DNA from 4 places in the Streptomyces sp. NPDC015139 genome. Region 2 is predicted to be linked to each of the others. Evidence: riboswitches for the same ligand, from Rfam matches in the RefSeq annotation. Region 2 holds a riboswitch; each other region holds the start of a gene.

Region 1 (5,846 bases), on a different contig from region 2:
GCGTCCACCGCGATGCTGATGGCGCCGACCGTGCTGCCGGACTGCTTGGGCTTGATCAGCAGCTTGTAGGCGTCGCGGCCGGCGACCCGCATGGTGCCGTCGACGGTGACGGACGTGGTGTCGTCCACCGACTTCAGCGCCTCGCCGGCGAAGTCCTCGGGCGTGGCGGGCGGCTTCGCCCGGTGGTCCTCGCCGGAGTCGGCCGCGGTGGAGTGGTAGACCTCGTTGCTCTTGCTGTCGTAGCCCCAGACGTCCTTGCCGTCGTGGATGAGGCTGTACTCGGCGCCCCGCTCCAGCAGGGAGAGCTTCTGCCGGTCCGGGCCGTCTGCCGCCACACGCAGGGTGTGGCTGCCGCTGACCAGCTCGGTGAGCTTGGACTGCGGGTCGGCGGAGGAGCCGTCGCCGGAGCCCGGGGCCGCCCCCGAGGCGAGGCTGTTCTCCAGGCCGCCGAGGTCCGGCAGGCCCAGATCGGTGTTGATCTTCACGGTGCCGGACAGCTGCTGGGTGTCCGACTTGGCGATCTTCTCGATGAGCTGCTGTGCGCTGATCCTGGGCAGGTCGGGGTCACCGGAGTCGGCGAGTGCCGGGACCAGCCCGATCGTGGCCGCCGCCACCCCCACCACCGCGACCGGTACGGCGTACCGGGCGGCCTTGCGCCGGCCGGAACGCGCGTCCTCGTCCCGCGCCGCGCCCGCTGCGTCGTCGGATTCGTACGGTGCCATGTGTGCGTTACCTCCGTCGTCGGCGGCGGCTGTCCTCACGCTGGTCCACCTGAGCCGCCATTCTCACCCGAATCGGTGAGGAGTGGTGATTTCCGTGGTGTCCATCTGACCAAATCGGCCGTGAGGAAGCGTCAGACTGCGGCAGCAACTCGGTGTACGCCTGCGGTATGACACGCGGGGGCGGCGTCTCCCCCTACCCGTAGGGGTCGGCACCGCTCCCCCAGGGGAGAGACCGTCCGGGGCGCCGTTCCGCGGGCGCCGTTCCGTGGGCGCCGTTCCGTGGGCGGCCGGACTAGCCGGCGCGGTGCACCACCGCGTCGCACAGCTCGATCAGCGCCGCCTTGGCGTCGCACTCCCGCAGCGGCGCCAGCGCCGCCCGGGCCTCCTTCGCGTAGCGGATCGTGTCCTGGCGGGCCTGCTCCAGCGCGGGGTGGGCGCGCAGCGCCGCCAGCGCCTCGGCGTGCCGGGCGTCGTCGCTGAGGTCGGAGTCCAGCAGCTCGCACAGCGCGATGTCCTCGGCCAGCCCGAGCCGGGCGGCCCGCTCGCGAAGCCGGAGCACGGGCAGCGTGGCGATGCCCTCGCGCAGGTCGGTGCCCGGGGTCTTGCCGGACTCGTGGGAGTCGGAGGCGATGTCCAGGACGTCGTCCGCGAGCTGGAAGGCGACCCCGAGCCGCTCGCCGTACTGGGTGAGCACGTCGACGACCGTCTCGTCGGCGCCGGACATCATCGCGCCGAACCGGCAGGAGACCGCGACCAGCGAGCCCGTCTTGCCGCCGAGTACGTCCAGGTAGTGATCGACCGGGTCGCGGCCGTCCGTGGGACCGGCGGTCTCCAGGATCTGGCCCGTGACCAGCCGCTCGAACGCGAGGGCCTGCACCCGGACCGCCTCGGGACCGAGGTCGGCGAGGATCTGGGAGGCCCGGGCGAACAGGAAGTCGCCGGTCAGGACCGCGACGGAGTTGCCCCAGCGGGTGTTGGCGCTGTCCACACCGCGGCGCACGGCCGCCTCGTCCATCACGTCGTCGTGGTACAGCGTGGCGAGGTGGGTCAGCTCCACGACCACGGCCGAGGGCACGATGCCCGGCGCGTAGCGGTCGCCGAACTGGGACGCGAGCATCACGAGCAGCGGACGGAACCGCTTCCCACCGGCCCGTACGAGGTGCTGCGCGGCCTCCGTGATGAACGGGACCTCGCTCTTGGTGGCCTCGAGCAAGCCTTCCTCGACAGCCGTCAATCCTGCCTGGACATCGGCTTCCAGAGCCTGGTCCCGCACGCTCAGCCCGAACGGCCCGACGACGGTCACGAGGGGTCTCCTGTCTGCTGGTGTCTGCTGGCGCTTACACGGTTTGTCGATAGGTCGCTGCCATCACTCAAGTCAGCGTATCCGGTCCTCTTTCGATCACCGATAGCGCCCACCGGTCCAGCCTGGGCGGTATCGGATCATGACCGGTATGATTGTGATCGTTTGGTAAGAATGGACATTTATCGACTTAACAGGAATCCGCACACTTTGTCGCGAATCACGGCGTGAGCGGAGTAATGCCGACGCCACCCCGTGGACACCTCGGGAGCACACCGGGAGCGGCGACCCACTCGGGCGCAACGGATACAACGGGCACATCGGGCGCGCAACAGCACCCGACACCCACCCGGACACCCCCTTCTCTCGTCGCCGCACTTCACCTCTTCGCGCGCCGCGGCCACCACCACAACGACCGGCGCCTCGTCGCGGGTTCCGCCGCAATGCCACCTCGGCCGCAAATCACCTGAATCCCTCATGTCTGATTTGCATTATTTTGCTATTTCGTGAGTTGGCTCACTCGGGCGGGAGAATCACCCACACCCACCGGTACCCCCTTCTCCCCATGCCCTACTGGCGAGTTGAGAGTTGGCAACCGCAAAGGATCAAGCGTCTCAAAAGCCACAGACCAAGGTCAAATAGGGTGTTGTGCGAATCGGGTACTTGTTCCCGACATGTGCTCTCGCATACGTTCCGGGCCGTCGGGCGGACGCCTAATCCTGCCGCCGCCCGCGTAACCCATCGACGAACTCATTTCGTACGGCAGGAGCGGGGGACCCAGGTAAGTCATCGCCGTACCGGTCGGCACACGTCGCACCGGAACGGCTAGGGGTGAAGCCGTGCCTCCCCAGGGCACGGCCGGGCACCTCCCCGCCCGAACCCGACAGCTCACCTCGCAGGCGACGGAGAGGAACTTCCCCATGCCTGCTGCCGCTCAGCCCCGCCGCACCCGGAACAACCGCCTCGTCCGCACCATCGCCGCCCTCGGCACCGGCGCCGCCATCGTCGCCCTGCCGCTCGTCGGCGCCGCGAGCGCCTCCGCGGCCCCCACCACCGCCCCGACGGCCTCCACCACCCCCGCCGGGTACCCGAACAACCTCGACGGCTGGATCCGCGAATCCCTCGCGATCATGGCCGAGAAGAAGATCCCGGGCACGTACAACGGCATCCACCGCAACATCATGCGGGAGTCCTCCGGCAACCCCAACGCCATCAACCTCTGGGACTCGAACGCCGTCAAGGGCACCCCGTCCAAGGGTCTGCTCCAGGTCATCGACCCGACCTTCGCCACCTACCACGTGGTCGGCACCTCCTTCGACCCCTACGACCCGGTCGCGAACATCACCGCCGCCTGCAACTACGCGGCCGCGCGGTACGGCTCGATCGACAACGTCTTCGGCGCGTACTGACGGACGGGTCCGGCCCGTACCGGCGGACGCACCGGGCACGTTCCGGCGGACGTGCCCGGCGCGCACCGGCGGCGGACCGGAACCCGCCCGGCATCCCGCACCCGACGCCCGGCGGACCGGAGCGCACCGGCACCTGACGGACCGGCGCGCACCGGCCTCCGGGCGAACGGAGCAGTGCCGAACGGCCGGTCACCCGGCCGGGAAGAGTCCTTCGAGGACGACGGCCACGCCGTCGTCCTCGTTCGACTCGGTGACCTCGTCGGCCACCGCCTTGAGTTCGGGGTGCGCGTTGGCCATGGCCACACCCCGCGCGGCCCAGTCGAACATCGGGATGTCATTGGGCATGTCCCCGAAGGCCAGCGCGCGTTCCGGACCCACTCCGAGCCGCTCGGCGGCCAGCGCGAGCCCGGTCGCCTTGGTCACCCCGCGCGGCTGGAGCTCCACGGTGCCCGGCCCGGACATGGTGACGGTCGCCAGCGAACCCACCGCCGCGCGCGCGACAGCCGCCAACTCGTCGTCGCACAGGGTGGCGTGGCGCAGCAGGACCTTGCTGATGGGCTCGCACCACAAATCGTCGCGCCGGCCCACCCGGAGCGCGGGCAGCGTGGGGTGCGGCATCAGATAGCCGGGCTCGATGAGGGTGAGCCCGTCCACGCCGTCCTGGTCGACGGCCGCGAACACCTGGCCCACCTCCGCCTCGATCTTGCCGAGCGCGGTCTCCGCCAGCTCCCGGTCCAGCCGGACCGACCACAGCAGGCGGTCCGCCGCGGCGTCGTAGACCTGAGCACCCTGTCCGCACACCGCGAGCCCCGTGCAGCCGAGGTTCGCCAGCAGCGGCCGTACCCGCGGAGCCGGCCGGCCCGTCACCACCAGATGCCGGGCACCCGCTCGCGCCACCCGCGCGAGCGCGGCGAGCGACCGGTCGGAGACGGTGTCGTCGCCGCGCAGCAACGTCCCGTCCAGGTCGGTGGCGATCAGTGCATATGCCGGGGTGGGTGCCATGATCAGAGAATACGGACACCGCGCCCCGCCGACTCACCGCTCTCTCCACGTACTTACGTGCTGTTCGGCCCCAAGTGGCGTACCCCGGACCCTCGATGGCCCAGCCGCACCTCAGCCGTGCCGCGCGGCCAGGTGCTTCGCCAGACGGGGGAGGCGAACTCCGTACCGCACACGAAGCGCATCACCGGCCCGTGCGAGGGCGCCGCCGGACGGCCCCGTGAAGTACTGGCATGGCACCGAGGAGACACAGCCGGGGCCGAGCCTCGACGTGCCGCGGCTCACCGCGAGCCGGCTGCGCGGCCCGTGGCCGAGGAAGACTGTCGCCGCGATGTCGACGCGGTAGCCGGTGGCAGCGACATGGTCTGCGGTGAGCCGCTCGGTACGGCCGCCGAGGGTGCGGACGGTCAGGACCGGGTTGCCGTCGGGGGGCCTCGGCACCCACCAGCCGCTCGATCTCCTGGACCCGCACCCCGCTGTCGAAGCGCTCGCGCAGCCGCGCCGAGCGGGCCGGGCACCCGGCGGACCAGGTGGTGGTGGCGGGCGGGCTCGGGCAGGTAACGGTAGAGGTACGGGTAATTGCTGAGCGCTCATGGTGCGAGCAACGATTCGACCGATCAGCGGCGTCTGTGCCGCCGACTCGCCGCGCGCCGTCCGGAGTGCTGAAGGCTGCACCCCCCGAGGGCTGCGGGAGGTGCAACGCCGGAGTTGCTGGTGGCGAAGCCCGAGAGCTGCGGGCGGCACAGCCCAAGAGCTGCGAGAGGCACTGCCCAAGACACGCATCTCAGCCGTAACGTGTGGCGCGACCACATGGAACGCATCGCCATGCATGGCTCGGATGAGAGTGAGGCAGTACCCCCATGCCCCCCTTCGACGTCCCCGAGGGCGACCCCTTCGGCCCGCACAACCTTCCCTACGGCGTGTTCTCGCCCTCCGGCAGCACGGAACGCAGGGTCGGCGTCCGGCTCGGGGACCACGTGCTCGACGCGGGCGCCGCGGCCGTCGCGCTCGGCTCGCCGCACCACCCGCTGCTGGCGCAGCCCACCCTCGACGCGCTGCTCGCCGCCGGGCGCGCGGCCTGGTCCGACGTGCGGCGCGCCCTGACGGAGTGGGTGACGTCGTCCGCGCACCGGTCGACGATCGAGCCGCTGTTCCACCCCCTGTCGTCGGTGACCCTCCATCTGCCCTTCGAGGTGGCCGACTACGTCGACTTCTACGCCTCGGAGAACCACGCCCGGAACGTCGGCCACATCTTCCGGCCGGACGCCGAGGACTCCCTCACCCCCAACTGGAAGCACCTGCCGATCGGTTACCACGGCCGCTCCGGCACGGTCGTCGTCTCGGGCACCGACGTCATCCGGCCGTCCGGCCAGCGCAAGGGCCCCGGTGACCCCGCTCCCGTCTTCGGCCCGTCGA
Region 2 (5,846 bases):
GACGAGCTCCGCGTCGGTGCTGTAGCCGTCGGGGAAGCGCAGCGGCACCCGGACGCGGGCGCGCGGGGTGGCGGCGGGGGTGTCGGGCATGCGAGCCTCCGATTCGTCCCGTCTGCTTCAGATTTGAAGCAGACGCTCGGCCGGGACCCTATCGCATGTTTCAAAGTTAAATCAACGATGTTCGCGGGAGCGTCCCGCCGGCGGTTCCGGCTGGGGCCCCGAGCAGGACGAGGACCGTCGCCGCCACGGCACGTCCTCGGTGGTCGGCCGCTCGTCGTCCGCCCCCTGGAGCCCGCGCGCGATCCCCGTGCAGATCTCCTCCAGCTGCCCCACCTGCTCCGGCGTGAGCCGGTCGAAGAGGGTGGCGCGCACCGTGTCGACGTGCCCGGGTGCCGTACGCTCCAGCACGGCCGTCCCCGCGTCGGTCAGCACCGCGAGACTGCTGCGCTTGTCCCAGCGGCAGTCCTCCCGGCGCACCAGTCCGTCCCGCTCCAGCCGGGTCACCACGTACGTCAGCCTGCTGCGGGTGATCTTCAGCGTCTCGGCGAGGTCGGTCATGCGCAGCCGCCGCTCGGGCGCCTCGGAGAGGTTGGCCAGCACCGAGTAGAACAGGTGGGGCATGCCGCCCTCCTGCTGGAGCTGACGGTCGATCGCGTCCTCCAGGAGGCGGGAGGCGGCCATGTAGGCGCGCCAGGCGCGCTGCTCCTCGGGGGTGAGCCAGCGGGTCGTCATGCTGCCAGTGTAAGTTTGTTTCAAAGTTGAACCAAGATCCGGTGAGGTGCGCCGGGTCACCGTGAGGGAGTGCGCCGATGCCCCTGCCGTACGTGCTGCTGTCCGCCGCCGTCTCCCTCGACGGCTACCTGGACGACACCGGCCCCGAGCGGCTGCTGCTCTCCAGCCCGGCCGACTTCGACCGGGTCGACGCGGTACGGGCCTCCGTCGACGCCATCCTGATCGGCGCCGGCACCATCCGCGCCGACAACCCGCGGCTGCTGGTCAACTCCGCCGATCGGCGCGCCGCCCGGGTGGCGTCCGGCCGGCCCGCGTACCCCCTGAAGGTGACCGTCACCGCCACCGGCGAACTCGACCCCGACGCCCACTTCTGGCACACCGGCGGCGAGAAGCTGGTCTGCACGACCGACAAGGGCGCGGAGGTGGCCTCCCGCCTCCTCGGGGACACCGCGGACGTCGTCGCGCTCGGCGCCGACCTCGACTGGCGGGCCCTGCTGGAGCACCTGCACGACGTGCGCGGGGTCGAACGCCTCATGGTCGAGGGCGGCGGCCGGGTGCACACCCAGCTGCTGACGCAGGGTCTCGCCGACGAACTCCAGCTGGTCCTCGCCCCGCTCCTGGTCGGCGACCCGGCGGCCCCGCGGCTGTTCGGCCCCGGGGAGTACCAGGGCGGGCGGCTGCGCCTGGTCGAGACCCGCCGGATCGAGGACGTCGTCCTCATGCGGTACGAGCCCACCGCCCCCGGCACCGGCCCGGTCCCCACCGCCGCCGACCGCCGCTGGCTGCGCACCGCCTGTGAGCTCGCCGCCCAGTGCCCGCCCTCGGAGACCGCGTTCAGCGTCGGCGCGGTCGTGGTCGGCGCCGACGGCACCGAGCTCGCCCGCGGCCACTCCCGGGAGGGCGGCGACCCCGTGGTCCACGCGGAGGAGGCCGCCCTGGCCAAGGTCGACCCGGCCGACCCGGGACTGCCCGGCGCCACCGTCTACAGCAGCCTGGAACCCTGCGCCCGCCGCGCCTCCCGGCCCGCCCCCTGTGCCGAACTGATCCTGCGGTCCGGGGCGCGCCGGGTGGTCACCGCCTGGCGGGAGCCGGACACCTTCGTGGCCGCGGCCGACGGCACGGGCGTCCTGCGCGACGGCGGAGCCGAGGTCGTCGTGCTCCCCGAGTTCGAGGCCCTCGCCAAGGCCCCGAACTCCCACCTGACGGCCTGACCGGCCCTGCCCCGCGGCGCGCCGGAAAGGGGCCCCGGGAAACCGATTGGCTCCTGGTCCCGTGCATGACGTATGCTGAAGACACAACGACGCGGGGTGGAGCAGCTCGGTAGCTCGCTGGGCTCATAACCCAGAGGTCGCAGGTTCAAATCCTGTCCCCGCTACTGAAGGCTCAGGGCCGGGATCCAGTTCATGGATCCCGGCCCTGAGTGTTTCCCGGCCCCGGCCGACCACCTCGGGCCCCGGTGACGGGCGGACCTCGCGGCACTTCACCGACAGTGACCGGTCGAGCGCCGAGCGCATGACATCTGAGTCACCATCAAAACTTCTGTGACTCCTGAATCGCGGCCAACTCGCCCGGTTTGCAGGGATGGCAGCGGTTAAGTCCGCGGCGGAAAACGTTAATGATCAAGCCGTACGGCTTGGAAAGTGCCCCGCGGGTCTATTAACGTTCGATAACGCAGCGCGGTCGTCCCAGCCGTCACCCGCGACGGCTCCGTGCGCACGCGCCGAATCCCGTAAGGGAACCGGGGAACCACCACCCTGGGGTGAATCACGCGGCTACTGATGTGAACTCCTCGAGTCCACGCCAGGTATACGCGCGTAGGAGACCTTCCTGCTCCGAACCCGTCAGCTAACCCGGTAGGCGGAGGAAGGAAAGGAGCGCGCCCGCGTGGCGTCCAACCGGCCTGCCCCAGAAGCCCCGTTCATACCGGCTCAGCGTGAGAGCGAGACCTTCGGTTACGCCTCCTACCGTGCCGAGGAGGGCCCCTGGGAGGAGTGGAACCCCACCGAGGAGTCCCTCACCCCGGTCCGCGGGCGGCACCGCGTGGCCAAGCAGCGCGGCGGGTTCGCCCGCAGCTCCACCGTCCTCGGCGTCGGCGTGATCGCGGCGGTCGGCGCGGGCGGGATGGCCAGCGCCAACACCGGCAAGCCGCCGGTCTCCATCTCCCTGCCGGACCTGCCGAGCGTCGGTTCCCTCTTCGACGACGGTTCCGCCAAGACCTCCGAGGCCACCGGACTCAGCGACGTCGGGGTGACCTCCGCCGGCAGCGAGCAGGACACCGATGCGGGCGAGGCCCTGCGCAGCCGGATCATGGCCCAGGCCGAGCAGCAGAAGGGCCAGGCCGAGAGCAAGGCCACCGCCGCCAGGCTCGCCACCGCCGAGAAGCTGACCGCCGACGCGGCGGCGAAGGCGGAGAAGGAAGCCGCCGCGAAGGCCGCCGCCGCGAAGGAGAAGGCCGAGGCCGCGGCCGCCAGGGCGGAGGCCGAGGCCAAGAAGGCGGCGGAGGAGAAGCGGCTGGCCGAGCTGGCCAAGCAGTACACGCTGCCGACGTCCTCGTACACGATCACCTCGACGTTCGGCCAGGCCGGCTCGATGTGGTCCTCCGGCTACCACACCGGCCTCGACTTCGCGGCCCCCACGGGCACCCTCATCAAGGCCATCCACAGCGGCACGATCACGCAGGCGGGCTGGGCCGGCTCCTACGGCTACCGCACGGTCCTCACCCTGGACGACGGCACCGAGCTGTGGTTCTGCCACCAGTCCTCGATCAGCGTCTCCGTCGGCCAGAAGGTCTCCACCGGCGAGCTCATCGGCCGGGTCGGCGCGACCGGCAACGTCACCGGCCCGCACCTCCACCTGGAGGTCCACCCGGGCGGCGACGCCACGGGGATCGACCCCATGGCCTGGCTGCGGGGCAAGGGCCTCACCCCCTGACACCCGTTCGCGGGAACTCGGCGCCGACGGCGGAAGAGATCATTCGCCGTCGGCGTTGACTTGGAGCATGACTTCTCTGCGCACACTCGGTTCCTCCGACCTCGAGGTCTTCCCCCTCTCCCTCGGCGGCAACGTCTTCGGCTGGACCGCCGACGAGCAGACCTCCTTCGCCGTGCTCGACGCCTACGCCGCCGCGGGCGGCAACTTCGTCGACACCGCCGACAGCTACAGCGCCTGGGTGGAGGGCAACGCCGGCGGCGAGTCCGAGACGATCATCGGCAAGTGGGTCAAGGCCCGCGGCAACCGCGACGACGTCGTCATCGCCACCAAGGTCAGCCAGCACCCCGAGTACCAGGGCCTGTCCGCGGCGACCATCAAGGCCGCCGCCGACGCCTCCCTGCGCCGCCTCGGCACCGACCGCATCGACCTCTACTACACGCACTTCGACAAGCCCGAGGTGCCGGTCGAGGAGATCATCGGCGCGCTGGACGAGCTGGTGAGGGCGGGCAAGGTCCGGCACATCGCCGCGTCCAACATCAGCCCCGAGCGGCTGCGGGCCTCCCTGGACTTCTCCGACCGCGAGGGCCTGGCCCGCTACGTCGCCCTCCAGCCGCACTACAACCTGGTCTCCCGCGACACCTACGAGGGCCCGCTGCAGGACCTGGCCGCCCGCGAGGGCCTGGCCGCGGTGCCCTACTACTCCCTCGCCGCGGGCTTCCTCACCGGCAAGTACCGCCCGGGTACGACCGTCGACAGCCCGCGCGCCGGCACGGGCGCGAAGTACGCCCGGTCCGAGCGCGGCGGGCGGGTCCTGGCGGCCCTGGACGAGATCGCCGCCGCCCACGGGGCCCCGGTCGCCACGGTCGCCCTGGCCTGGCTCGCCGCCCAGCCGACGATCACGGCCCCCATCGCCTCGGCCCGCACGGTCGACCAGCTCCCGGCCCTCCTGGGCGTCGCCGACCTGACCCTGACGGACGACGACCTGAAGAAACTGACGGACGCGTCGGCCTGACACCGCCCCGACCGGCCGGCCCCGCTGGACCGGGCTGCCGGCCGGGGGGGGGCTCAGGTGCGGTACGGGTTGTACGCCGAGTAGGGGCCCGCCGGGTGGCCGGCGTACCAGTGGGGTGCCGGGGCGCCGTACGGCGGGCGGGCCGCCGGCGCCAGCGTCCGCGCCGCGTATTCCAGGGCCGGCCGTGCCATCTCCCGGCGCCGCCACAGCTCGGTCAGCAACTCCCGCTCGCGTACGACGAAGTCGGCCCGGGCCCGCCCCTGCCGTCCGCGGTGCCGCAGGAACGCGAGCGAGGTCGCGTACGCCTCGTACCGGGCCACCGTCCGTGCCGCGGGCCGACCCCCGAAGTGGTGCCGGGCGTAGTCGCGGGCCATCCGCCGCGCCCGCATCGACCCCAGCGCGTACGGCTCGGCCGGTCCCAGCCACCCGGCCAGCACGTACGCCGGGAGCTCCTCCCGCACGGTCCGCAGCTCCCGCTGCCGCGTCCAGATCACGAGCCAGGTCAGCAGGGCGAAGGCGGGCACCATGAAGCCGCCGTAGACGGCGAAGAACCCGAGCGGGCCGAAGGTGGAGGACCCGTTCCAGAACGCGTGCATGCTCATCGCGAGCAGCAGCCCGCACACCGGCAGCAGCACCCGCCTGAGGTGCTGCCGCTCCCCGGACAGCGCGGCGATGCCGAAGCCGATGCCGGTGAACACGGTGAACAGGGGGTGCGCGAACGGGGACATCACGATGCGCACGAAGAAGGTGGCGGCGGTGACGGACGCGACACCGCGGCCGCCGGTCAGCTGGTCCGTCCCGAAGGCCGTGCCCAGGTAGAGGATGTTCTCGGTGAACGCGAACCCGGTGGCGGTGATCCCGGCTATCACCACGCCGTCCACCAGCCCGGTGAAGTCCCGTCTGCGGAAGAGGAAGACCAGCAGCACGGCGGCGGCCTTGGCGGACTCCTCCACGATCGGCGCTATCACCGTGGCCCCGAGCGTGTCGGCGCCGGCCGGATCCGCGGTGGACGTCGCTATCCACTTGGTCGCGAAGCTGTTGGCGACGATGGCTATCAGCGCCGCCGCGCACGCCCCCCAGGCGAAGGCGAAGACCAGGTTCCGCCAGGGACCCGGCTCCACCCGGTCCAGCCACCGGAAGGCGGCCGTCAGCCAGGGCACCGGCAGCACGG
Region 3 (5,846 bases), on a different contig from region 2:
GTGATGGGGGTCGCCGGGATCGCCGCCGCCTCCGTCGGCACGCTGACCGACGACTCCAAGGACACCTCCGCCTCCGCCTCCGCCTCGGACGCGCACGCGGTGCAGCCGTCGGTCGCCAACAACAAGCTGGACACCCAGCTCAAGACGCTCGCGGCGGGCGCCGACGACTTCGCCGACCGGGCCAGCCGCACCCAGGAGCGGATCGACCTCAAGGCCCAGCAGGAACTGCAGCAGAAGAAGGCCGCGGCGGAGGCCGCGCTCAAGGAACGGCTGCGGCCCAAGTTCGCGCTGCCCGTCATGGACCGCGGACTCAGCGCCTACTTCGGCCAGGCGGGCGTGAACTGGATGTCGGTGCACACCGGTATCGACTTCCCCGTCTCCTACGGCACCACGGTGATGGCCGCCACCGACGGAACCGTCAGCACCAAGTGGAACAGTGCCTACGGCAACATGCTGATCCTCACCGCGAAGGACGGCACGGAGACCTGGTACTGCCACCTCTCCAGCTACCGCGTGGCCTCCGGCACGGTCGTCAAGGCCGGCCAGCCGATCGCCTACTCCGGCAACTCGGGCAACTCCACCGGCCCGCACCTGCACTTCGAGGTACGGCCGGCGGGCGGGGCGGCCATAGACCCGCTGCCGTGGCTGCGCAGCCACGGGCTGGACCCGACCTGAGCCCGCCTGTTCCTCGTGCCGAGTGAGCCCCGCCCGTGCAGGCGGGGCTCATCGCGTTCTAGAGCTTCTCCACCGGCGCGTACCGCAGCAGCAGCCGCTTCGGCTTGGTGTCGCCGAAGTCGATCGTCGCCTCCGCGTTCCCACCCGTGCCCTTGACCGCGACGACCGTGCCGAGACCGAACTGGTCGTGGGTGACACGGTCTCCGACGGCCAGCGCGACCACCGGCTTCTCCGCGGTGCGCCGCGTGGCGAACCCGGACGCACCGGACGCCGAGGAGCGTGAGCGGGACGAGGACAGGGAGGCCGCGATCCCGGAGGCCGGCCCGGAGGACACCGGCGCGGCGGCCCCCGTCCGCTTCCAGTCCACGTGGGTCGGCGGGATCTCCTCCAGGAAGCGGGAGGGCGGGTTGTACGACGGCTGACCCCAGGCGCTGCGCATCGCCGACCGCGTGAGGTACAGCCGCTCCCGCGCGCGGGTGATGCCGACGTACGCCAGGCGCCGCTCCTCCTCCAGCTCCTTGTTCTGGCCGAGGGCGCGCATGTGCGGGAAGACGCCGTCCTCCATGCCGGTCAGGAACACGACCGGGAACTCCAAGCCCTTGGCGGTGTGCAGGGTCATCAGCGTGATGACGCCGTCGCCGTCCTCCTCGTCGGGGATCTGGTCCGAGTCGGCGACCAGGGCGACCTGCTCCAGGAAGTCGGCGAGCGTGCCCGTCTCTCCCTCGGCGCGCTCCTGCTCGAACTCCAGGGCCACGGCGGCGAGTTCCTGGAGGTTCTCGATGCGCGTCTCGTCCTGCGGATCGGTGGAGGCCTGCAACTCGGCCAGATAGCCGGTGCGTTCGAGTATGGCCTCCAGCACCGTCGCCGGTCCCGCCCCGGACTCCACGATCGTCCGCAGGTCCTCCATCAGCGTGTTGAACCGCTTGACCGCGTTGGTGGAGCGCGCGGCCATGCCGTACGCCTCGTCGACGCGCTTGAGCGCCTGGGGGAAGCTGATCTTCTCGCGCTGGGAGAGGGCGTCGATCATCGCCTCGGCGCGGTCGCCGATGCCCCGCTTGGGCACGTTGAGGATGCGGCGCAGCGGCACCGTGTCCTCGGGGTTGGCGAGGACACGCAGGTAGGCGAGGACGTCCCGGACCTCCTTGCGCTCGTAGAAGCGGACACCGCCGACGACCTTGTAGGGCAGGCCGACGCGGATGAAGATCTCTTCGAAGACACGGGACTGGGCGTTGGTGCGGTAGAAGACGGCGACGTCGCCCGCCTTCGCCTCGCCCGCGTCGACCAGGCGGTCTATCTCGTCGGCGACGAACTGGGCCTCGTCGTGCTCGGTGTCGGCGACGTAACCGGTGATCCGCGCGCCCTCGCCGGCGTTGGTCCACAGGTTCTTCGGGCGGCGGGACTCGTTGCGCTCGATGACCGCGTTGGCGGCGGACAGAATGGTCTGCGTGGAGCGGTAGTTCTGCTCCAGCAGGATCGTCGTCGCGTCGGGGTAGTCCTCCTCGAACTGGAGGATGTTGCGGATCGTCGCTCCGCGGAAGGCGTAGATGGACTGGTCCGCGTCACCCACGACGCACAGCTCGGCCGGCGGCAGGTCGGACTCGCTCGGCGGTACGTCCACCGGGTGCGCGGCGGTGCCGACGAGCTCGCGGACCAGGGCGTACTGGGCGTGGTTGGTGTCCTGGTACTCGTCGACCATGACGTGCCGGAAGCGACGGCGGTAGTGCTCGGCGACGTCCGGGAAGGCGCGCAGCAGGTTGACCGTCGTCATGATCAGGTCGTCGAAGTCGAGGGCGTTCGCCTCCCGCAGCCGCGACTGGTACAGGGCGTAGGCCTGGGCGAGGGTCTTCTCGAAGCCGTCGGTGGCCTGGGCGGCGAAGTCCTCCTCGTCGATCAGCTCGTTCTTCAGGTTGCTGATCTTGGCGCTGAAGGACTTGGGCGGGAAGCGCTTGGGGTCGAGGTCCAGGTCACGGCAGACCAGGGCCATCAGGCGCTTGCTGTCGGCGGCGTCGTAGATCGAGAACGACGAGGTGAAGCCGAGCTTCTTGGACTCCCGGCGCAGGATGCGCACGCAGGCGCTGTGGAAGGTCATGACCCACATCGCGTGGGCGCGCGGGCCGACGAGCTGCTCGACGCGCTCCTTCATCTCGCCCGCGGCCTTGTTGGTGAAGGTGATCGCGAGGATCTGGCCGGGGTGCACATGCCGCTCGGCGAGCAGGTGCGCGATGCGGTGGGTGAGCACGCGGGTCTTGCCGGAGCCCGCACCGGCGACGATGAGCAGGGGGGAGCCGGCGTGCGCCACGGCGGCGCGCTGGTTCTCGTTCAGCCCCTCCAGGAGGGCCGCCGGGTCCAGGGCGGGGCGCGGGGCGCCGTCGCGGTAGTGGGCGTCCCGGTCCGGCGGCACGTCGAACTTCCCGCCGAACAGATCGTCCGGAATCGGCTCCGGGGCGTGATCGTGCTCGGGCGGCGGCGGGGGCTCCTCGTCGTGCCCACGAGGGGGCCGGAGGTCCGCCAGGAAGCTGTCGTCAAAGAGGCTGCTCATCGCTCTACGAGTCTAGGGCGCCCCACCGACAACCGGTCCCGGTCCCCGGAACATGGCCCGCGGACGGCCGTTCCCGAGTACTTCCACGACGGCATCGATCTTCCCGGCGAACCCCCTTCATACCCCTCACGCTGCGGAAGCGCCTGGTCACCCCTGTATAAACCTGACCTCAGGTCACAGAAATGTATCGGACAAACCGCTCACCAACCTTCACAGGAGACACACGAGTTGGCTAGGTTGCCGTCAGGCCGCACGACCCCACTCCGGCGAACGTCGCCGGGCCGCGCGGCCTCCGCCGAGTCCGGCGCGCCTCGCACGGCGCCCAGAGCCGGGGACCCACCGATCCCGGGGTGAATCGGCCGACTCCCACCCGGGACGACGCCGTAGGGCAACCCTTCCGAACCACCCGCCCGAACCCGACAGCTAACCCGGTAGGCGGCCGTTTGGAAGGAGTCGCCAGCCTTGGCGTCGCACCGCAAGCCGCGCCCCGGCGGCACCCGTGGACCGGGCCTGCGCGGCCCCGCTCTCGCCACCGCCGCCTTCACCTCCGTGGCCGTCCTGTCGCAGACGGCCGAGGCCGCCGCCGACGACGGCAGGCCGAGCATGGAGGAGATCGAGAAGAAGATCGACGAGCTCTACCGCCGGGCCGACTCGTCTCCGGAGGACGAACCGGCGGCCAGGCAGCGCGCCCGCGAGGAGGAGCCGCGCCAGGAGAGCGCCCGCCGCGGGAACCGGCGCGCCAAGGCGCCGGAGGGGCGAGTGGCGCCCGCCGCCGGCCCGGACACGGCCGCCTTTCTCCTCACGGAGTTCCCGCAGGACCACTTCGCCCAGAACAGGGTGATGAACCGGCTGGCCTCGCGCGTGCGGGACACGGCCGAGCGCGGCAGGACCGGCAGGAGCCCGCGGACGGCGGACACCGACGCCGCGCCCTACGACGTGAAGGCCGCGAAGGCCGCCGTCCAGCGCAAGCTCGCCACCACGCGGGACCTGCTCTCGCGGCTCCCCGCCCAGGGACACGCGCGCCCCGCCGAGTCCGACCCCACACCCTGGGGCGCCGCGCACCCCGCCGAGCCCGACCCGGCGCCCTGGCAGGACGCGCTGCCCGCGGTGCCCGCACAGGCGACGTGGGAGGACGGACCCTCCACGGCATCCACCCCCGCGGCCTGGGAGGACGGACCCTCCACCGGCTCGGCCCAGGCGGCCTGGGAGGACGGACTCCCCGCCGCGTCCGCCCCCGCAGCCTGGGAGGACGGGCTGCCCGCCGTACCCGCCCCGGCCGCCTGGGAGGACACCGGCCCGCAGACGCACGCGGCCGCGACGTCCTCCACCGCACCCGCGCCTTCCGCGTCCACGGTCGCGCAGCAGGCCACCAAGGCCGAGAAGGCGATCGCCTTCGCCCGCGCCCAGCTCGGCAGGCCCTACGTGAGCGGTGCCAGCGGCCCCGGTTCCTACGACTGCTCCGGCCTCACCCAGGCAGCGTGGCGGGCCGCCGGTGTCACCCTTCCGCGCGCCGCCCGCGACCAGGCCGTCGCGGGCACTGCGGTGGCCCTCGCCGACGCTCGCCCCGGTGACCTGGTCTTCTTCCACGAGGACAGCAGCCATGTGGGTCTGTACACGGGTGACGGAACGATGATCCACGCCCCGGAACCGGGCGCCTACATCCGCGAGGAGCCTGTCCACCGAGGCGGCGAGGCGCTCGTCCTGGGCGTGGTCCGGCCGGCCTGACCCCTTCCGCCCGCGCATCCACGCGCGCGTGCCGGTGTTTTTGCCCGCTACGCGCGCGTGGCCTGCCCGGTCGGCCCGTCGCGGCTGCCTAGCATCGGCGCATGCCCGGCATCTCGGAATTGCGTGCGTGGTGGGCGGGGTGGCCTCCCGCCGCCGGCGCCGCGGTCATGGCGACCGGCATCGTGTCGATGGGCCTGCACCTGTCCGGCGACGAGACGCTGTCCCGGGTGGTGCTGCTCCTGGCCGCGATCGCCTGGGTGGCGCTGGCGGCCGACTTCGTCATGCGGCTGGCCACCGACCGGCCGCGGTGGCTGGCCGACGCGGCGACTCCGGGCGCGCTGACCGCGGTCGCCGCGACGACCGTGCTGGGCACCCGGCTCTCGGTGCTGGGCTGGGAGACCCTGGCCGCGGCACTGCTCGCGCTCTCGGCGCTGCTCTGGCCGGGGCTGCTCGTCTTCGTGATGCGGCACTGGGACCGGCGCATGCCGGGTTCGGTCTTCCTGGGCTGTGTGGCCACACAGGGCCTCGCCGTGCTGGGCGCCACGCTGGCCGCGGCCGTCGAGACGGCGTGGCTGGCGCACACGGCGATGGTGCTGTTCTGGCTGGGGCTGGTGCTCTACGGCCTCGCCCTGGTCCGCTTCGACCTGCGGCAGGTGCTGGAGGGCGCCGGGGACCACTGGATCGCGGGCGGGGCGCTCGCGATCTCGGCGCTGGCCGGCGCGAGGCTGATCGCGGCGGGTGACGGGCCCATGTACCTGTGGAACCTGGACGACCGCGGCGTACTGCGCGACGTGACGGCGGCCCTGCTCGTGCTGGATCTCGCCGCGTACGCCGTGCTGCTGGTGGCCGAGGCGGTCCGACCCCGGCTCCGCTACGACCTGCGGCGGTGGGCGACGGTCTTCCCGAT
Region 4 (5,846 bases), 900 kb from region 2:
CGGCGTACACCGCGGCGTCGTCGAGGATCTCCTCGATGCGCAGCAGCTGGTTGTACTTGGCGACGCGCTCGGAGCGGGCCGGGGCGCCGGTCTTGATCTGGCCGCAGTTGGTGGCGACGGCGAGGTCGGCGATGGTGACGTCCTCGGTCTCGCCGGAGCGGTGGGACATCATGCACTTGAAGCCGTTGCGCTGGGCCAGCTCGACGGCGTCCAGGGTCTCGGTGAGCGAGCCGATCTGGTTCACCTTGACCAGCAGGGCGTTGGCCGCGCCGTCCTCGATGCCGCGGGCGAGGCGCTCGGGGTTGGTGACGAACAGGTCGTCGCCGACCAGCTGGACCTTGTCGCCGAGACGGTCGGTGATGACCTTCCAGCCGGACCAGTCGTCCTCGAACAGCGGGTCCTCGATGGAGACGAGGGGGTAGGCCGCGACGAGCTCCTCGTAGTACTCCGTCATCTCGGCGGCGGAGCGCTCCTTGCCCTCGAAGAGGTACTTGCCGTCCTTGTAGAACTCGGAGGCGGCCACGTCGAGCGCGAGGGCGATCTGCTCGCCGGCGACGTAACCGGCTTCCTTGATCGCTTCGAGGATGAGGTCCAGGGCGGCGCGGTTGGAGTCCAGGTTCGGGGCGAAGCCGCCCTCGTCGCCGAGGCCGGTGGACAGGCCCTTGCTCTTCAGGACCTTCTTCAGCGTGTGGTAGACCTCGGTGCCCCAGCGCAGCGCCTCGGAGAAGGACTCCGCGCCGATCGGGGCGATCATGAACTCCTGGATGTCCACGTTGGAGTCGGCGTGCGAGCCGCCGTTCAGGATGTTCATCATCGGCACCGGCAGCAGGTGCGCGTTCGGGCCGCCCAGGTAGCGGAAGAGGGGGAGGTCCGAGGCCTCGGAGGCGGCGTGCGCGACGGCCAGGGAGACGCCGAGGATGGCGTTGGCGCCGAGCGAGCCCTTGTTGTCGGTGGCGTCCAGGTCGAACATGGCCTGGTCGATCAGGCGCTGCTCGGTGGCGTCGTAGCCGACCAGCTCCGGGCCGATCTGCTCGATGACGGCGAGGACGGCCTTCTCGACACCCTTGCCCTGGTAGCGGTTCGGGTCACCGTCGCGCAGCTCGATGGCCTCGAAGGCACCCGTGGAGGCGCCGGACGGGACGGCGGCACGACCCGTGCTGCCGTCGTCGAGGCCGACCTCGACCTCGACCGTGGGGTTGCCTCGGGAGTCCAGGATTTCCCGGGCTACGACGACGTCGATGGACGGCACGAGCATCTCCTTCTTGGATGTGACGCTGGAAGTGCGGGGCTGGGTGCCTCACGGCTCCGGGCCTTGCGCCTAGAGCCTATCCGTCCACGGGCCGTCGGCCACCGACCGACCGCCCCGTGGACAGGGCGGGACACGCAGACGGTACCCATTGTTCACCGTCGGAACAAAGGGGGGAGCGATGAAGAACAGGGAAAGGGCCGGAAGCGGACCGGGAGACGAAAAACCCCGCCCCGGCGCGTACGGGGGAAAGACGCGCCGGGGCGGGGAGCCCGTGGGGACGGGGGTGACCCTCACGGGGTCTTCGGGGTGGGCACCTCCAGGGTGCGCACCGGGGATGTGAGGGCGCTGTGGTCCGGCCGGGAGCCGGGTGTCACTTCAGGTGCAGCTGCTGACCGGGGAAGATCATGTCGGCGTCCTCGACGATGTCCTTGTTCAGCTCGAAGAGCTTCTTCCAGCCGCCCTGGACGTGGTGCTTCGTGGCGATGGTGCTGAGGGTGTCGCCCTTGACGACCTTGTACTCGCCGTCGCCCTTCTTGACCTTCTTGCCGGTCGGGGTGGTGACGGTCTTGCTCGCGGCCGGACGCTCGGCGGACCGGGAGGCGGCCTGCGTGTCGGTGGAGCGGGTGGTGGTGGTCGTCTTCGACGAGGAGCCGGTCGTCGAGGTGGAGCCGGTCGAGCCGTTGTAGGGGGTGCTCGACAGACCCGTGCCGCAGACCGGCCAGGCGCCCTTGCCCTGGGCGGCGAGGACCTTCTCGGCGACGGCTATCTGCTGCGCCTTGCCGGCCTGGTTGGCCTGCGGGGCGTAGGCGGTGCCGCCGTACGCGGCCCAGGTGGAGGCGGAGAACTGCAGACCGCCGTAGTAGCCGTTTCCGGTGTTGATGGACCAGTTGCCGCCGGACTCGCACTGGGCGACCGCGTCCCACTGGGAGGCGGTGGCGGCGGAGGCGTTGCCGGCCGCCATCAGCGGAGCGGCGACGGCGGCACCGGTGACACCGGCGAGCGCGACGGCGCGGACGGCCTTGGACGGACGACGGTGCTTGCCCTTGCTGGAGAACAGCATGGATCGATCCCCTCACCGACGCCTGCGAGGTGAGCTGTCGGGTTCGGGCCGGTTGAGTTGCCCGGCCGCACTCCCGCTTGCGCGGAGTGCGGCTTCACCCCAAGCCGGTGCCGGCTCAACTGCCGGCAACGGCACTTACCTTGGGTCCCCCGCTCCTGCCTACGGCGCATGACGCGACGACTGTTCCCGGGCAACCGCTGGCAGGATTCGGCGTTGCGACTGCCGGGGCTCGTGGTGACGAGCGGCCTTGACCGTAGACACGCGATCCGCGGAATTTCAAAGACGATCAGGGCTTCTGAGACTCATCCCACACTTTCACCAAACCGGACATTAGCGCCGCAAGTGGGGCGCCAACTCCCGCTATCCGGCGTCCGTTTCGGTACCGATTTCCAGGGTCTGACCGGCAGTGATGCGGTTCGGGTCGGACCCGATCTCCTTCTTGTTGTCGGCATAGAGGGCGCGCCACCCGCCCTCGACCGCAAGGGACTCGGCGATGGAGGCGAGCGAGTCGCCCTGACGCACGGTGTAGTCGTCCTCCCCACGGGAGGCGTGACGGCCGGTCGAGGTGGAGTCCTGACCGTTTGTCACGTTTTCGTCCGCGCTCTCGCCGCGGTGACGTCCGCCACTGCTGAGCGCGCCGGTGTCGACCAGGCTCCAGGATCCGGCGTTCTGCTGGGAATTGTCCGAGTTGCCGGCATCCGGAACGGCCGTGGGCGAGCCGCCGCCCTCCTGCGAGCTTCCGGCGTCACCGGTGTCAGGGGAGGTGGACTTGTCCGACTTGGGGGCGTTGGTACCGGTCGAGTCGCCCTCGGTGCCGTGCCCCTTGCCGCCCTTGTCCGGGTGGGAGGTGGACTTCCCGTGCGCGTCACCGGAGGAGTCCGAGTCGGCCTTGGAGCCGGAGGAGCCGGTGGAGTCGGAGGCGGAGGAGTCGTCGGACTTCGACGAATCCGGCAGACCGGACGACGGGGAGGTGTCACCCGATCCGGACGAGTCGCCCGAATCCTGCGCGTTCCCGGACTCGTCGACGCCCGTGTCCACGTCCAGGGAGCCGGAGTTCTGGGTCAGCCCGGAGAGCAGGGCGCAGGTGGCCCACGGGGTGGTGCCCCGGTCGGCCAGGATCTTCTCGGCGACGGAGATCTGCTGCGAGCGGCTGGCCTCGTCGGCGCTGTAGGCGTACTGCCCGCCGCCGTACTTGTCCCAGTCCTCCTGCGATATCTGGAGTCCGCCGTAGTAGCCGTTGCCGGTGTCGGCGCTCCATGAACCGCCGCTCTCGCACTCGGCCACCTTGTCCCACGTGGTGCCGTCGGCCGCGTTGGCGCTCGCCGCGCCGAGCAGCGGGATGGCGATGGCGGAGCCGGTCACTCCGGCCGCGACGAGGAGAGCTGGAGCCTGACGGGGGCGACGATGGCGGCCGTTCCCGGAGAGCATGCGGAAGCCTTTCGTGCGACAGCAGGACCGACGCGGCGGATGGTGCTCGTCGCCACGCTGAGGGAGGAACGTATCGGCAGACGATCACTTGTCACAAGTTCATGCCGCGCAGATCACGTGAAGATCACAGAGTTGAACGCCTGTCGTGTTGACGGTTCTACGAACTCCGGGCCGGTCCCTCGCCGGTTCCCCCGGTGGCCGGGGTGGCCGGAGCGAACTCCACGGGCAGGGTGCGCAGGCCGCGCATGATGAGTCCGCCGCGCCAGCGCAGTTCGGCCGGGTCGGCGGCGAGCCGGAGGTCGGGCAGGCGGGTGAGGAGAGTGGCGAGCGCGGTCTGGCCCTCCAGGCGGGCGAGCGGCGCGCCGAGGCAGTAATGGATGCCGTGGCCGTAGCCGAGGTGCTGGTTGTCGCGGCGGGCGAGGTCCAGCACGTCCGGGTCGGCGAACCGCGCGGGGTCCCGGTCGGCCGCCGCCAGCACGACCAGCACCGGGTCGCCCGGCGCGATGTCCTGCCCGCCGACGGTGAGCGGCTCGGTGGCGAACCGCCAGGTGGCCAGCTCCACCGGCCCGTCGAAGCGCAGCAGTTCCTCCACCCCGGTCTCCAGGAGGTCCCGCTCCCCCCTCGCCAGGGACTCCTGCAGCCGCCGGCGCTGTTCGGGGTGGGTGAGCAGGGCGTAGGTGCCGTTGCCGATGAGGTTGACCGTGGTCTCGAAGCCGGCGAACAGGAGGATGAAGGCCATGGCGGCGGCCTCGTTCTCGGTGAGGTGCTCCCCGTGGTCGGAGGCGCGGATGAGGCCCGAGATGAGGTCCTCGCCGGGGTCCGGCTCGGCGGGCAGGGCCGCCCGCTTCTTGTGGATCAGCTCGGCCAGGTAGCCGCGCATCTTCTTCACCGACCGCGCGACCCCGCCCCGCGGTCCGCCGCCGTGCCGGATCATCATCCCGGCCCAGTCCCGGAAGTCGTCCTGGTCCTCGCGCGGGACGCCGAGGAGGTCGCAGATGGCGTAGATGGGCAGCGGGAAGGCGAACTCGTGGATGAGGTCGGCGGAGCCACGCTCGGCGAACCGGTCGATGAGATGGTCGGTGAGCTCCTGCACGCGGTGCGCGAACTCGGCGACCCGGCGCGGGGTGAACGCCTTGCTGACGAGCCGGCGCAGCCGGGTGTGGTCGGGCGGGTCGATGTTCAGCAGGTGCGTCATCAGCTCGGCCTTGCGCTCACCGGGGATGCCGGTCTTCCCCTTGGCGTGCGCGGGCTCGTCGTGATGCGCCGGGTTCTTGCTCAGCCGCTGGTCGGCCAGGGCCTGCTTGGCGTCGGCGTAGCGGGTGACCAGCCAGGCCTCGACACCGCTGGGCAAGCGGGTGCGGTGCACCGGCGCGTGCTCGCGCAGCCAGGCGTAGGCGGGATACGGGTCGGTGGCGAACTCCCAGGTGAAGAGCTCGGGCGCGGAAGCGGGGGCGGTCGAGGGGCGGGGCTGGTCGGTCACCCCTCGACGGTATCCGGACGGGCCCGCCGTCCCGCCCGCGGTGTCGTGCCCCGCGCCGCCGGGTTCCGTACCCTCGGGCCGCCCCGGCCCCGCTACTCCTCCTGCGGCGCCGGGCCGTCCGCCCCGCCCGTGCCCTCCGCCGCGCGTATCGCGTCCCGGTAGACCCGTGCCGCCGCGCGCAGCGCCGCTTCCGGGTCGACGCCGGACGCCTCGGCGCGGACCGCCAGCGCGAGCAGCTCGTAGCCGACGCCCTCCCCCTGCGGCAGCGGGACGTCCAGGTCCGCCGTGCGGGCGCGGGAGGCGAGCTTGGCGGCGAGGGCGAGGCCGGGCTGGCCGAGGGGGACGCCCTCGGTGACCGAGGTGCGCTGTTTCTCCTCGGCCTTGGTGCGCAGCCAGTGCTCCTTGACGTCCTCCGGCGTCTCGGCCTTCTCCTCGCCGAAGACGTGCGGGTGACGGTGGATGAGTTTGGTGACGATGCCGGCGGCCACGTCGTCGACGGAGAAGGGCGCCTCCGGGTCCTCCTCGGCGATGCGGGAGTGGAAGACCACCTGGAGCAGCACGTCGCCCAGTTCCTCGCGCAGCTCCTCGCGGTCGCCGGCCTCGATCGCCTCGACCAGTTCGTACGCCTC

The links. A riboswitch is a leader RNA that binds a small molecule or an ion and turns the genes downstream of it on or off. The one in region 2 is predicted to bind cyclic di-AMP.
Region 1: it holds a riboswitch for cyclic di-AMP, as region 2 does, so the genes downstream of both, ACF08B_RS37120 (transglycosylase SLT domain-containing protein) here and ACF08B_RS08675 (M23 family metallopeptidase) in region 2, are expected to answer to the same signal.
Region 3: it holds a riboswitch for cyclic di-AMP, as region 2 does, so the genes downstream of both, ACF08B_RS12100 (NlpC/P60 family protein) here and ACF08B_RS08675 (M23 family metallopeptidase) in region 2, are expected to answer to the same signal.
Region 4: it holds a riboswitch for cyclic di-AMP, as region 2 does, so the genes downstream of both, ACF08B_RS04515 (transglycosylase family protein) here and ACF08B_RS08675 (M23 family metallopeptidase) in region 2, are expected to answer to the same signal.

Annotation. Positions count from the first base shown of each region.
Region 1 is NZ_JBIBUW010000023.1:96,880-102,725, reverse strand. Features, by position in the region: gene ACF08B_RS37130 (outer membrane lipoprotein carrier protein LolA) at 1-722, opposite strand, end outside; gene ACF08B_RS37125 (polyprenyl synthetase family protein) at 1,015-2,025, opposite strand; cyclic di-AMP (ydaO/yuaA leader) riboswitch at 2,755-2,937, shown strand; gene ACF08B_RS37120 (transglycosylase SLT domain-containing protein) at 2,943-3,431, shown strand; gene ACF08B_RS37115 (HAD family hydrolase) at 3,621-4,433, opposite strand; partial or broken gene ACF08B_RS37110 (NAD(P)/FAD-dependent oxidoreductase) at 4,545-5,020, opposite strand; gene fahA (fumarylacetoacetase) at 5,291-5,846, shown strand, end outside.
Region 2 is NZ_JBIBUW010000002.1:899,499-905,344, forward strand. Features, by position in the region: gene ribA (GTP cyclohydrolase II) at 1-90, opposite strand, end outside; gene ACF08B_RS08660 (MarR family winged helix-turn-helix transcriptional regulator) at 172-732, opposite strand; gene ACF08B_RS08665 (dihydrofolate reductase family protein) at 810-1,943, shown strand; tRNA gene ACF08B_RS08670 (tRNA-Met) at 2,034-2,107, shown strand; cyclic di-AMP (ydaO/yuaA leader) riboswitch at 2,441-2,609, shown strand; gene ACF08B_RS08675 (M23 family metallopeptidase) at 2,617-3,663, shown strand; gene ACF08B_RS08680 (aldo/keto reductase) at 3,731-4,675, shown strand; gene ACF08B_RS08685 (PrsW family intramembrane metalloprotease) at 4,729-5,846, opposite strand, start outside.
Region 3 is NZ_JBIBUW010000003.1:740,742-746,587, forward strand. Features, by position in the region: gene ACF08B_RS12090 (M23 family metallopeptidase) at 1-675, shown strand, start outside; gene pcrA (DNA helicase PcrA) at 734-3,214, opposite strand; cyclic di-AMP (ydaO/yuaA leader) riboswitch at 3,524-3,668, shown strand; gene ACF08B_RS12100 (NlpC/P60 family protein) at 3,677-4,939, shown strand; gene ACF08B_RS12105 (tellurite resistance/C4-dicarboxylate transporter family protein) at 5,041-5,846, shown strand, end outside.
Region 4 is NZ_JBIBUW010000002.1:4,237-10,082, forward strand. Features, by position in the region: gene eno (phosphopyruvate hydratase) at 1-1,255, opposite strand, end outside; gene ACF08B_RS04515 (transglycosylase family protein) at 1,620-2,309, opposite strand; cyclic di-AMP (ydaO/yuaA leader) riboswitch at 2,314-2,486, opposite strand; gene ACF08B_RS04520 (transglycosylase family protein) at 2,670-3,737, opposite strand; gene ACF08B_RS04525 (cytochrome P450) at 3,895-5,217, opposite strand; gene ACF08B_RS04530 (nucleoside triphosphate pyrophosphohydrolase) at 5,310-5,846, opposite strand, start outside.